3 regions of the Vibrio sp. DW001 genome follow, and region 1 is predicted to be linked to each of the others. Evidence: riboswitches for the same ligand, from Rfam matches in the RefSeq annotation. Region 1 holds a riboswitch; each other region holds the start of a gene.
What was found. A riboswitch is a leader RNA that binds a small molecule or an ion and turns the genes downstream of it on or off. The one in region 1 is predicted to bind cobalamin.
Positions count from the first base shown of each region.

Region 2: it holds a riboswitch for cobalamin, as region 1 does, so the genes downstream of both, L3V77_RS22510 (sirohydrochlorin cobaltochelatase) here and L3V77_RS23430 (cobalt-precorrin-5B (C(1))-methyltransferase) in region 1, are expected to answer to the same signal.
Region 3: it holds a riboswitch for cobalamin, as region 1 does, so the genes downstream of both, L3V77_RS16655 (TonB-dependent receptor) here and L3V77_RS23430 (cobalt-precorrin-5B (C(1))-methyltransferase) in region 1, are expected to answer to the same signal.

Region 1 is NZ_CP091976.1:1,341,146-1,345,649, forward strand. It holds gene L3V77_RS23425 (sirohydrochlorin cobaltochelatase) at 1-771, opposite strand, end outside; cobalamin riboswitch at 942-1,123, opposite strand; cobalamin riboswitch at 1,624-1,792, shown strand; gene L3V77_RS23430 (cobalt-precorrin-5B (C(1))-methyltransferase) at 1,893-3,110, shown strand; gene L3V77_RS23435 (precorrin-8X methylmutase) at 3,098-3,751, shown strand; gene cbiE (precorrin-6y C5,15-methyltransferase (decarboxylating) subunit CbiE) at 3,756-4,504, shown strand, end outside.
Region 2 is NZ_CP091976.1:1,147,734-1,152,237, reverse strand. It holds gene L3V77_RS22525 (iron ABC transporter permease) at 1-220, opposite strand, end outside; gene L3V77_RS22520 (ABC transporter permease) at 217-957, opposite strand; gene L3V77_RS22515 (ABC transporter ATP-binding protein) at 950-1,858, opposite strand; gene L3V77_RS22510 (sirohydrochlorin cobaltochelatase) at 1,887-2,891, opposite strand; cobalamin riboswitch at 3,012-3,199, opposite strand; gene fucO (lactaldehyde reductase) at 3,260-4,408, opposite strand.
Region 3 is NZ_CP091975.1:3,642,744-3,647,247, reverse strand. It holds gene fabR (HTH-type transcriptional repressor FabR) at 1-577, shown strand, start outside; gene L3V77_RS16665 (YijD family membrane protein) at 580-951, shown strand; gene trmA (tRNA (uridine(54)-C5)-methyltransferase TrmA) at 1,001-2,110, opposite strand; cobalamin riboswitch at 2,241-2,470, shown strand; gene L3V77_RS16655 (TonB-dependent receptor) at 2,506-4,371, shown strand.

The DNA of each region.
Region 1 (4,504 bases):
ATAACCTTCCACTAGGCCAACATAGATATTTACGTCGGGGTAACGTTTATTCATCACCTCTTGCAATTCATAATAGAGACCAGTAGAAAGATGGTCGTTGCCATGACCCATATAGATCAAAGCAGTATTGTTTTCCTTTGCTCGTTTCACATCGCTAGCGAGTGCTTCAGCCAGTTGGTCTAAGTCTTCTCGGTACGGATTGTGTGACCCCCATGTGCCCATTAATGGGCGGCCAAGAACGACTTTATTAAACGGTTTCCATTTCTCTTTTATTGTCTGAATGGAAGCCAGAGCGTCGACAGTGGCTTTAAGATCGATAAACTCTTCACCGTGCGACAACAGCGTCGTTTGAACCACGATATTCTTATAGCCTTCGTTTTGCAGATCAGCCATCGTACCGAGTACGTTTTTAACTTGGTAAAAACCTTGTGGTACCTCGGGATGATTTTTTTGATACTCATCATCCGATGCGCGTCTATGCCAGATTTTACGGATAATACTCGAGGTAAATGCAAATCGGACGGGAGTATCAGGGTAGGCGTTTTGTACCTGTTCTTGTATACCAATAAGTGACCCGATTGCCGTGTCATAGCTTGTACCAAATGCGGCGAGTACAATAGCAGATTTTTCTGTTTTAGCGGGAGAATCCGAAGCGTGAGTAACAGGGATAATAGGCAAGGTGGTCAATAGCCCGATAGAGATGATCTTTAGTGCCTTGCGCGGTATGTTATGTATATTAAACATGCCATTAAAACATTTAGAATTTAACATTTTTATATTCCGTAAGTTTAAGTACAACGTCCTTTCCATCATATGGTGATTCTATTGATGGGGTTCGTGTGACATTTATTTTTGGCTTACAGGATTGAATATCGGGACCGGCCATAAATAGGCCAGTAAACCACGAGTAACCCGCTCGCCTTTACAAACTCTAGTCTCAGAGCTTTTATCATTATTCAGGCAGGTCTCCTGGCTTTTGGGTCAACATCTGGCAGCGCGCCTTCCCGGATATTATCCAGTGGACTAATGTCTGCCGACTCTCCAATTACAGTTGCGGGCACAGCTCAAGCGTCTAACTTGATTCCCTTTTAAGTGTTATTTAACCTAAACACAGAATAATGGGCATTGAGTGATGTCCATTATTCTGTGTTCAGGTCAATTTAATAAATATTACACCTGAATGACAATCATATTGCCTTAAAAACATCAATTATAATAGTGATTAATATCAACAAATATAGATATGTTTTTTTACGTGACATATAAAGAAAAAGAATCGTACGACTATTTAACCGTGTCAAATTAAACAATGACGTTGTGTGAAAATTGTCAGTTATGGTAAATACCATCCCATTTAGGATAGAAATAGGCCATACGTCGATTTTATAATCGTAATACCCTTCTTTATGAGAGGTTCGTCACTGTTTATCGTAGATATTATTTCTATAAGAATTTTTCCTGTGCGCACATACCTCATTTTAATTCAATAATATTAGTAAGTTATATTTTTTGATTAAAAACTCTTCATATCAATTACTGATATTTTTCATGGTTATGGTTTTATCATTTAATCTAAATTGATATTTATCAATTTTATTATCGATGCTGTATGAGAGACTTTGGAAATATTTAGTGATAGGTAGTGCTCGTTTATATCTTCTGAGTACTATTTTATAAAGTGAATCAGGTTAAATCCCTGAACTGTACCCGCAACTGTGAACGAAATATCTAATCTCGTGTGGTTGAATATATACTTCGTAAGTCAGAACCTGCTAAATAACCAACAATCAAACAGCCTGGGCGGGATCACTCAGAGTCATTGTATTTCGATTTCGGCCGCATTTAATGTTTGATTATATATAACTATCCCGATTGTGCCGGAGTTTCTGTTAGTGGGTAAATTAAAGCGTTCGAAAAGCAATAAAGAGCTGCGCTGGGGCTATACCACCGGGGCTTGTGCGGCGGCGGCGGCTCGCGCGGCAGTTCGGATGCTTATTTCGGATAATCCGTTCTCTCAAATAGACATTCAACTTCCCAATCGAGACTTGGTGACATTTCAACTGGTTCGTTTAGAACGAATCGTTGAACGACAAACCGAACAAGTACTTGCCGGTATTATTAAAGATGGGGGAGATGACCCCGACTGTACCCATGGCCTAGAGATTCAGTGTACGGCTAAATGGAGTCGCTATCCCGGCATTCAACTCAAAGGCGGGGAAGGGATCGCGACTGTGACGCTTCCGGGGCTTGAACTTCCGGTCGGTGAACCTGCTATCAACCCGATACCTAGGGCCAATATCCTCGAAATGGTGCGGCTAGAGTGGGATCATTTAACGTCAACATTTCCACCAAACAACAATAATGATTTAGGCGAACCACATTCTGGGCTTGAACTTACTATTTCGGCTCCCGGAGGAGTAGAAGCCGCGAAACAGACCATCAGTGAAAGGCTAGGTTTGATTGGTGGAATCTCTATTTTGGGTACGCGTGGAACGGTAAAGCCATTCTCTACATCTGCTTATGCGGCGTCAGTGAGACAGTCGGTTCAGGTTGCGAAAAGCAATGGTTTAGAACACGTTATCTTAACCACGGGTAGCCGTTCAGAAAAATCGGCGATCAAGCAATGGCCAGAGCTGACAGAATTGGCGTTTATTCAGGCCGGCGATTTTATTGGCGTTGGGTTAAGAGCGGCGAAACGCTTTCACGTAAAGCGGGTCACCTTGGTGGTCATGATCGGTAAATTAGGCAAATTAATTTCCGGTCGAATGATGACTCATGTATCTGGTCATGCTATCGATTTCAAGCACCTTAGCAATCTTGCCAGAGAGGCAAATGTATCCTCTTTCTTATGCGATAAAATTTCTGACGCCAACACCGGACGCCATGTGTTAGAACTGGTTAGAGAAAACCGACCAGAGTTGTTTCTTGAGCGCTTGTGTCAGGAGGCAAAAATGCATGCGGATCATTATGTAACCTATGACCTAGGTATCGACGTCATTTTAATCGATTTCGATGGCAAACCCTTAGCCCGATATCCCGATGTAAATTCTATATCAAACCCCACCAAACCTATTGACCAACTTTCAGGTGAAAAGACATGGACACAATGAAACAGATGACCCAACAAGGGCAGGTAATTGAGAATGACTCGTTCTCAATTATCGATCACGAGGTCCACCAAATTCACGGTGGTCACCCGTTTGACGAGAAGCAGTGGCCGGTTGTGCGAAGGGCTATTCATACCACGGGTGATTTCGAGTTTGCTCAGTTGTTTCGGTTTGGTGATGGGGCAGTGGAAGCAGGAATTGACGCGCTAAAAGCGGGTTGTGCAATTATTAGTGATGTGACGATGATCACCAGTGGTTTAAGCGCCCAGCGACTATCGGTATATAAAAATGATACCCACTGTTTTATCAGTGACGAGGAGGTAATTACCATTGCAAAATCGAAGGGTGAAACTAGAGCTATTTGGGCTATGCGCCGAGCACGGGATCTGGGCTTATTGGATGGTGCGATAATTGGCATCGGTAATGCCCCTACTGCTTTGTTTGAAGTTCTAAGGATGGTGGAAGCGGAGGAGATAAAACCGGCACTAATCGTTGGTATCCCTGTTGGGTTTGTTAAAGCTAAAGAGTCCAAACAGGCCCTCATTGACCAGAGCAAAGTGCCTTATATTGCAAGTGTCGGCCGTAAAGGCGGCAGCCCTATTGTGGTGTCGACTATTCACGCACTTCTTTATCAAACGGTATAAGTCTATGGCAAGTATTACGGTAATTGGTGTGGCTGAAGATGGTTGTATGAGCTTAACCAGCAGGGCAGTTAATGCTGTGTCGAAAGCCAGATTTGTAGCAGGTCATCCTCGTCATATGGCATGGTTTCCTCAATTCGATGGTGCCTTTCTGGATATGACCCAAGGTTTTTCTGTCTGGTTAAATAAGGTGATCGATGCGTCTGAAGAAGGGGATGTTGTGGTTCTCGCTTCCGGTGATCCTCTTTTCTTTGGAATCGGAACCACCTTACTGAAAAGGTTACCAGCAGAAGAACTTCTTTTTGTTCCAACCCAAAGTTCGGCCCAACTTGCTTTTTCTCGATTGGGATTAACGTGGTCGACGGCTCAGTTTCTCTCTTGCCATGGTAGAGAGCGTGCAGGAATGGTGGCACAGATGCAGTCAGGTCATCTGTTTGCGATTTTGACGGATTATAAAAACACACCGCAAATTGTGGCAAAGCACATGCAACAGTTCAGTGAAACAGGCTGGAAACTCACCGTTTGTGAGCAACTTGGTGGAACAGCAGAGCACATTCGTTCGTTTTCGGTCGAGGAATTGGCCAGCAGCGAAATCTTGTTCGATGGATTGAATATCATTGTCGCGCAACGGAAAAAACACGCAAGATGGGGTGGCAATGGTCAGTTTTCTAATGATGATAGCTTTGTCATGCGTATGCCACAAAAGGGACTGATTACTAAGCAAGCGGTTCGAAATCTTGCTCTTACCAGTATGTG
Region 2 (4,504 bases), 190 kb from region 1:
AACTATCGGCTAATGGGTTTTTAAGCGTCAATTGATACACACTACCGCTTAGTCCTAACATTGCACCGATAATGGCGGAAAAAAGAACCCGTGGCATTCTGAGCTCCGTCAATATATCGCTTTCGATTATCGACATGTTGAAAGGATTAATCCAATGAGGTCCCACAAGCATAGAAACAAAGCTTGTTAGAATAAATATGGCGAATAGCCACAGCTTCATGCTTCTACCCTCTTCACAATATGATTCGCGATAAACCACAATCCGATATTAAGAAAAAGTAGAATAATCAAAGAGGTAAAACTAAACGCACTCGACGATAGCATTGAGGAACGAATAAGTTCTGCGCTATAAGTTAGCGGTGAAAATGCAGCTAGTATTTGAATAATCATTGGCATTTGTTCCACGGGGAAGAACGTCCCAGAGAGAAACATCATTGGAGTAATAATAAAGGCGTTCATTGAGGCTTGATCTCGATGGTTTTTCATCTTGAGCGCTACAATTAACCCGATAAGTGCAAAAGCCATAAGGTGCAAAAATAGACTCAACATAAACAACATTGAAAACGTTAAGTCGATGCCAGATACCACACAATAAATAGAGACCATGAATACTGGAATCAATCCTTTGGTCATGCCATAAAGCACTTCTCCCACAATAATTTGCCAACGCTGACAAGGCGCCAATAAATACTCTTCAAATATCTTTAAATAAAAGCGACTAATATTGATTTCAGAAGCAATATTATAGCTGTAGTTCATACTCGACATGGCCAGTAAACCTGGTAGCAAGAAAGTGAGGTAATCAACACCATCCACCACGGTTTCTTTCCCTACACCATAACCAAATGCCATCAAATATAAAAAAGGAGGAACTGCCGACGCCAATAAAACACGGACAATTTTTTTTCTGAGAATCATTATTTCTCGATAATAAACGCCAATGACGCCGCTAAACATAGTTATTCAACCTTGTACCAGTGATATGAACAAAGACATCTTCTAATGTGGTTTCTCTTATACTGACGGGTATATTGCCAAGCTTCATTAACCGAGCCTGAGCCTCTTCTCGGTCAGCGAAAAACTCTTGTTCTAATTCTTCTTTTTCAATATCCAGAACGAAGCGGCCAATATGTTTCTTAAGCCCTTGGGAAGTACCCTCTACGACAATTTTGCCTTGGTCGATAAAAATCACTCTGTTTGACAATTTTTCAGCTTCTTCAATATAGTGAGTGGTCAAAAAGATAGTACATGCGCGCTCGCGGTTAATTTTGGTAAGAAAGGACAGCATTTTCCGTCTAGCCAACGGATCGAGACCAACGGTTGGTTCATCTAAAAACAGGATCTTCGGGTTGTGCATTAACGCTCTTACAATGACTAACTTTCTTTTCATACCACCGGACAGTTTGCCCGCAGGTTTGTCTTTGTGCTCAGTTAAACCAGCAAATGCTAAGCTATCTACAATCGCTTGATTCAACTGCTTGCCTTTCATTTTATATAACAAGCCATGTACATAGAGGTTTTCAGCTAGACTAAGTTCTTTATCAAGATTGTTGTGCTGAGGCACAACACCAATCATTTTCTTTAAACTTATCTGACTGGGATCGTATTTCTCACCCTGATACGAAATTTGCCCTGAAGTTGGGGCGATTAACCCAGTTAGCATCTTAATGATGGTCGTTTTTCCAGCGCCATTGGGGCCAAGAAAAGCGCATATCTCACCTCGACGGATAGAAAAATTAACATCGTCTACCGCAGTGCTTTTTTCAAACCGTCGAGTAAGTGATTTTACGTCGATAAGAACCTTGTTATCACGTACATCGCTTTCAAGTTCAAAATCATCAGGAGTTAGTATGTGCACCTCAGCCACCATTTCTGTTTCTCAACCATTAATTCAAAGAGATGCCAGCATCGTTTGCAGCATCCTTTAAATGATTAAGGTAGATGGTTTGAATTGCTTTTTTGCTGCCTAACCCTTCAAAGACGGCAGTAACCTTAATGTTGGCGTTCGAAAGCATGACCTTCCAAGAATCACTTTCATCTCCCGCCATATCATTAGTTGCATGGTCACCTGCCACTACCATCAAAGGTTTTAATGTCACACTATCGACACCGTCTTGCTTTATTTTTTTCAAAATAAAATCAAAGTCGGGGTGCCCTTCTACTACGCCAACATAACTTTTCACTTCTGGGTACATGTCGTTAAGTAACTGACTCAGTTCATAGTAAAGCCCCGTAGAAAGATGGTCATTGCCGTGTCCCATGTAGACGAGCGCGGTACCGTTTTGCTTCGCTAGATTGATATCTTCTCGCAATGCTTTAGCAAGCATCTCCAGATCAAGACGATATTCATACTTGTTTCCCCATGTCCCCATCAGAGGACGACCCAGTGCAATGTTGCTGAACGGACGCCACTTCTTTTTTAATGTTTCTATAGAAGCAAGTGCACCCACATAATTTTGAAGATCGATATATTCCTCACCGTGAGACAAAAGAGTCGTTTGTACAACGATATCTTTATAACCTTCGTTCTGCAGATCCGCTAGCGTACCAAGCACGTTTTTTACATCATACAAATCTTCAGAAATTTCAGAGTGCCGCTCTCGATATTGAGCATCATTTTTACGGGAATGCCATTTTTTACGAATAATATTAGAAGTAAAAGCGAACTTAACAAGCGTATTGGGATAGGCTTCTTCGACTGTCTGTTTTATGGCTATTAATGAGCCAACAGCACTGTCATAGGTTGTACCAAACGCGGCTAAAACAATGGCAGATTTTTGTGGTTCAGAGTCAGCACTGGATACCGTAGAAGAAAAACACAGTAGTACCGTAAGAAATAACAAAATCGTAGGTTTAGCGACTATTTCTATTAAACAATTTGAGAATTTCATTTTCTATTTCCATCTATTTTTCGATTGTGAAATCGAAAAAACTAAATAATTGGCGATAGAGAGGGGAGGGACATTAATTATTTTAGCAATAACTAATAAATATCGAGACACCCGCTCGCATGCTGTTGTATTCCGATAGACAGGTATCCTGGCTTATGGGTCTATGCTACATAGCGCCTTCCCAGATTTCTCCAGTGGTTAATTGCTATTAGCTCGCCAATTACAGTTGCGGGTACAGCCCAAGCTTCTACTTGGTTCCCTTTTAAAGAGTAAATAAATTAACTCTTACCTATTGGAATATATAAGATACTGATTTTTATATAAATTCATCAAATCCGTTCGCGTCCACCCTTATGGGCGCAAAACAGCTAAAGTGCTTGTTTGTATAACGCCATAATTTCTTCAGGGCTTGGTTGTCTTGGGTTTCCAGGTAGACAAGGATCTTGCATCGCTTTATCTATCCAGCCTTCAAAATCGCTTTCCGTCACACCTAATTCAGCAAATCCGCTAGGGATTTTAACGCGTACCGATAACTTACAAATCAGATCAATAGCTAAGTCAGCGGCTTGTTTATCGTTGAGGTCAAAGGTGTTACCGCTCATTGCTTCAGCAACAGCGCGGAAAGGCTCAGGACCCGTTTCGGCGTTAAATTTACTAACAACTGGTAATAAAATTGCGTTACAAACACCGTGAGGTAAGTTATGTGTCGCACCAGGCTGATGGGCCATTGAATGAACCAGTCCTAGACCTGCACTGTTAAAAGCCATCCCTGCAAGAAATTGCGCGCAAGCTAAGTTATCACGCGCTTCGATATCGCTGCCGTTATCAACAGCGGCTGGCAACCATTTAGTAATGAGCCTAATAGCTTCTAGAGCTGTTGGTTTAGTCAGGGTATGAGCACCTGGTGTTACATAGGCTTCAATTGCATGAGTTAAAGCATCCATACCTGTTGCAGCGGTAACACTCGCAGGAAGCCCCGTCATTAGAGTTGGATCATTGACGGCAATATCAGGGATCTGTTTTCCGTCAATGATCACCATTTTGACTTTGTTTTCTTCATCAGTAATAACTGAGTTTGACGTCATCTCAGCTGCAGTACCCGCGGTTGTATTAATGGCGATAAAAAAGGCACCAGGGTTAGTCACTTTACCTACACCATTAAATTTACAAATATCGCCCTCATTGGAGGCAACAACTCGAATGGCTTTAGCACAATCTACTGGGCTACCACCACCGACGGCAATAAAACAATCACACCCTTCAGCTTGGTATTTCTTTAGCCCATTACGTACCAAGGTAACCGTCGGATTTGGTGTTACTTCGTCATAAATAACGTATTCAATAGAAAAGGACGTTAATTCTTGAGTTAACTTATCTAATAAACCCAACTTAATTAGATTTTTATCGGTAACGATGAATACTTTTTTAATCGGTTGTTGGTTTAAAACAGCAACCGCATCTTCAATAGCTCCCACTCCAGCAAAACTCAGCTTTGGTAAATTCAATGCGAAAGACATATTATTCCCCTGTGATTTTAGTATAATATTAAAATTAATTTCAGTATGAAATGATAATAATATTTTGCTAATTTAAATTCTGAGCTGTAATTAAAA
Region 3 (4,504 bases), on a different replicon from region 1:
TGATGCAGCATTCAATCAGCTTAGAGCCGATCGCAGTTTCTCAAATTTGAGTTTAAGAGAAGTCGCGAGGGAAGCAGGTATTGCGCCAACCTCATTCTATCGTCATTTCAAAGATATGGATGAATTAGGATTAACCTTGGTTGATGAAGGCGGGTTACTCCTAAGGCAACTTATGAGGCAAGCAAGGCAGCGAATTGCCAAAGAAGGCAGTGTTATTCGAACTTCAGTAGAAACCTTTATGGAATTTATTGATAGTAGCCCTAACGTGTTTCGATTGTTATTGCGTGAACGCTCAGGTACATCGGCTGAATTTAGAGCCGCAGTGGCAAGAGAGATGCAACATTTCGTGGCTGAAATGACCGAATATTTGATAAGCACAGGAATGGATAGAGAGGAAGCTTCTATTCAGGCGGAAGCATCGGTGATCTTGGTATTTAGCTCCGGCGCAGAAGCGTTGGATTTAAGTAAAGATGAAAGAGAAGAACTAACTGAAAGGTTAGTGATGCAATTAAGAATGACCGCCAAAGGTGCTTATTGGTACAGAAAAGAGCGAGAAAGACAAAACAATAGGATATAACTATGTCGAATGAATCTAATCCAACGAAAAGTGACTCTGCTAGAAAAACGCTACTTTTAGCGGTAATTGTGGGTATGTGCAGCAATGCATTACTTTCTGTGTTGACGGTAACCGAGGTCGCTTTCTCCATTTTCCCACTGATAGCACTGGTACTATCAGTACAAATGCTTTATCAAAATTATTTACGTAACCCCGTTTCAGAAGAACTCCCATTGGTTGGTTTGGCTTGTTTTTTTGTAGGTGCTTTTGGTTACTCAGCATTTATAAAAGCTCAGTATCCGGGGGCGGGATCGAATTTTTTCGCCATTATAGTAACGTTGTTGTTACTGTTATGGGTAGGGAAAAAACTAGGTTTCATCGCTAAGGGTGAGTAGCTAGTTAGGTATTTAAAAAACGAGCGATATGCTCGTTTTTTAATTTACTTTATTTGCGCCTTTCTAAAAGAACACCAGCTTCCATATGGTGGGTGTAAGGAAATTGGTCAAATAGAGCGAATCTGATAATTTTGTGAGTTGTAGACAATAATTCGAGATTTTCTTTGAGCGTTTCAGGGCTGCAAGAGATATATAAAATTCGTTCATAACCTTGAACCATTCTACAAGTGTCTTCGTCCATGCCAGATCTTGGTGGATCGACAAAAATAGTGTTGCAGTTGTAACTAGTTAGGTCAATATTCGCTTGTTTTAAACGTCGAAACTCCCGTTTACCTTCCATCGCTTCGGTAAACTCCTCAGCGGACATACGGATAATTTGGACATTATCTATCTTATTTGCCGTGATATTGTATTGAGCTGAAACTACTGATGGCATAGCGACTTCGGTTGCGAGTACGCGTTCAAAATTTTGAGCGAGGGCTAATGAAAAGTTACCGTTCCCACAATAGAGCTCTAATAAATCACCACTGCTTTCTTTCGTACAGTCTACCGCCCACTCCAGCATTTTCTGAGCAACAATACCGTTCGGTTGAGTAAAGCTATTTTCTACTTGTTGATAGATATAGGTACGGCCATGAACATTTAATTTTTCAATCACATAATCACGCTCGAGCACTATTTTCATTTTTCTTGCTCGTCCGATAATATTAAGATTGAAGCCTCTATTATTAAGCAATACCCTCAATGCTTTTGCCTCTTCAGTCCATTTATCATCAAGCTGACGGTGATAAAGAAGAGAAATAAGCACTTCGCCATTTAAGGTTGACAGAAAATCAACTTGAAACAGTTTTTTCCGAAGGTCATCGTTGTTTTTGATCGTATCTATAAGGAGTGGCATCAACTCGTTAATTACGTTGCTGGCCGCAGGGAATTGATCAACGCGAATTTTCTCACGAGTTCCTTGATTAAACATTATGTAATAAAGAGCTTCACCTTCGTGCCAAACGCGAAATTCGGCTCTCATACGATAATTTTGCTCAGGAGATTCAAATATTTCCAACTCAGGTACATCATATTCAACAAACATTTCGTTGAGACGATTCGCCTTCTCTTTCAGCTGTTCGTGGTAGCGATTAGAGTTTATTTCCAGGTTTGCCATAGATATGCCTTTAACTTTACACAAGGAGCGCAGATTTTATTCAATCCGGCTTGGTTGTCCAGTACTGATATGAATAAGTTTCATGTAGAAACGTAATTTTTTCCACTAGACAAGAGATATATTGATAATTAGTATCCGTTCCAGAGCTGGTGGCAATTGAAACTATAAATTGCCTGAAATGGGAATCTGGTGAAAATCCAGAACTGACGCGCAGCGGTAAAAGAGAACGAACATCTACGGTGAAAACCACACACTGCTACATCCAATGATGAGTGGGAAGTGAGATGCTAGGCGACCAACTAATATTATCATAGGTCATGCTCCTAAGTCCGAATACCTGCCAGCAAGTAAATGAACTTTCTCATTTGCTAGGACTTACGCGAACAGGATTATTAATGAACAAATCAATAATAGCGGCCGCAGTGGCATCGCTAGTTTCTGCATCACCACTCTCTTTTGCACAATCTTCTTCTGATATCGAAACTGTCGTTGTTACAGCCAACCGTTTTGAACAAGCGGAGAGTTCCGCTCTGGCTTCAATAACGGTTATTGATAGAGAGCGTATAGAAGCGACGCAAGCTACCACTGCTTTAGAGTTACTGAAAAGCGTTCCTGGAATTACGGTTAATACGCTAGGGAACAAAGGCAATGCCTCTTCTATATATATCCGTGGAACGAAATCTAAGCATGCCCTCGTTTTAGTTGATGGCGTTAGAGTTAATTCGCCAACGTTGGGGGGAGCATCCATCGGACTAATCCCCGCTTTTGCTATTCAGAGTATTGAGATAGTGAGAGGCCCACGGGCTTCTGTTTATGGATCTGATGCTATTGGCGGAGTGATTGCGATAAGCACTATATCTTCAGAAGAAACCCATGAGTTGAGAGTAGGTTATGGTAGCGAAGATCATGGCCAAGTTGGTTGGCGGTCATCAGGTAATATTTCAGAAAATACTCAAGGTTCTTTTGTAGTAAACAAAGAACAAAGCGATGGTTACAAAATATATGAATTGGCCGCGGATGGTGAAAAGTTTGGTTATTCAGCCCAAACAGCATTCGGTCATATTAATCACCAACTAAATGATGAATGGTCTTTGATGTTTAGTGGATATGACAAATCGTCAGATTTCGAATACGCAGGTCAATATGACGGTTCGAAAAATCAACAAGATGATGAGTTCTATAGTTTGTCCAGTGGTGTTACATATGAAAAAAAGAATTACCTTTCTAATCTACAGTTTTTTTTAGGTAAGAGTTATCAAGCAACGGGTGATGCTGAAGGACAAAATGCGAAAGGGACAATAACTTCTCGTCGTAATGGTGTTTCCTGGGTAAATACCTATTTGGCTCTTAATAATATCGTTCTTAATGCAGGATTAGATTATTACAAAGAGAGCGCTGATAGAGGAGGCTCAAATACGGATAATTACGAAAAACTAGATAAAGAAAACAAAGCGGCATTCTTGACCTCTAGTTTTGTATTTGATCCACTAAGCTTAGAACTGAGTTTAAGACATGATGATGATAGCGCATTTGGTGGAAAGACAACTTGGAATGCGGCAGCAGGGTATCAAATCTCGAAATCACTTCAAATAGTATCTTCTATTGGTAGTGCATTTAAAGCGCCAACATTTAACGACTTGTATTGGCCTGAATCTGCTTATGATAAAGGTAACCCAAATTTAAAACCGGAAGAGTCGGAGTCCGCGGAGGTTGGTCTTCGAGGCAACTACGAAGTGTTAAACTGGAGCATTACGGCATATAAAACAGAAATCGAAAACCTTATAAATTGGGCTCAAGAGAATGGAAGCGGAAAATGGACACCTTCAAATGTTAATGATGCGACAATAGAAGGCATTGAAGTCGCAATTGATTTCTATACGGGGCCAATCAACCATGAACTTGTTGCTGAATGGATGGATTCAGAAGATAAAAGTACAGGAGATGCATTAGTTCGTATCCCTGAAAATAAATTTGCTTGGAATATGATGTATTTTTATGAAAACTTCGATCTGAGTGTGTCGGCGTTATATACGGGAGAAAGAGCAGACAATTCTGACAAGGAACTTGATGCTTATACTGTTGTTGATTTAGGTATAGGATATTTGGCGACGAGTTCTCTTAAATTAGGATTGCGGGTAAATAATGCTTTTGATACTGATTATGAAACAGGTTATGGGAGTAGTAGTTTCGTGACTGGCGATAATTACTATTACAAAGGACCTGGCCGAACTGCATTTTTTACTGGAACTTATCAGTTCTAAATTGCAAAACGGCTTTATGAAAACCCCTCAATTGTTGGACTAACTGGCATTGGGGGTTTTCTATGTTTAGATATATTGAGATATTAACAATAACAAATCCTAGCGCTTAGATAGTTGACTTTATTGTTGCCAA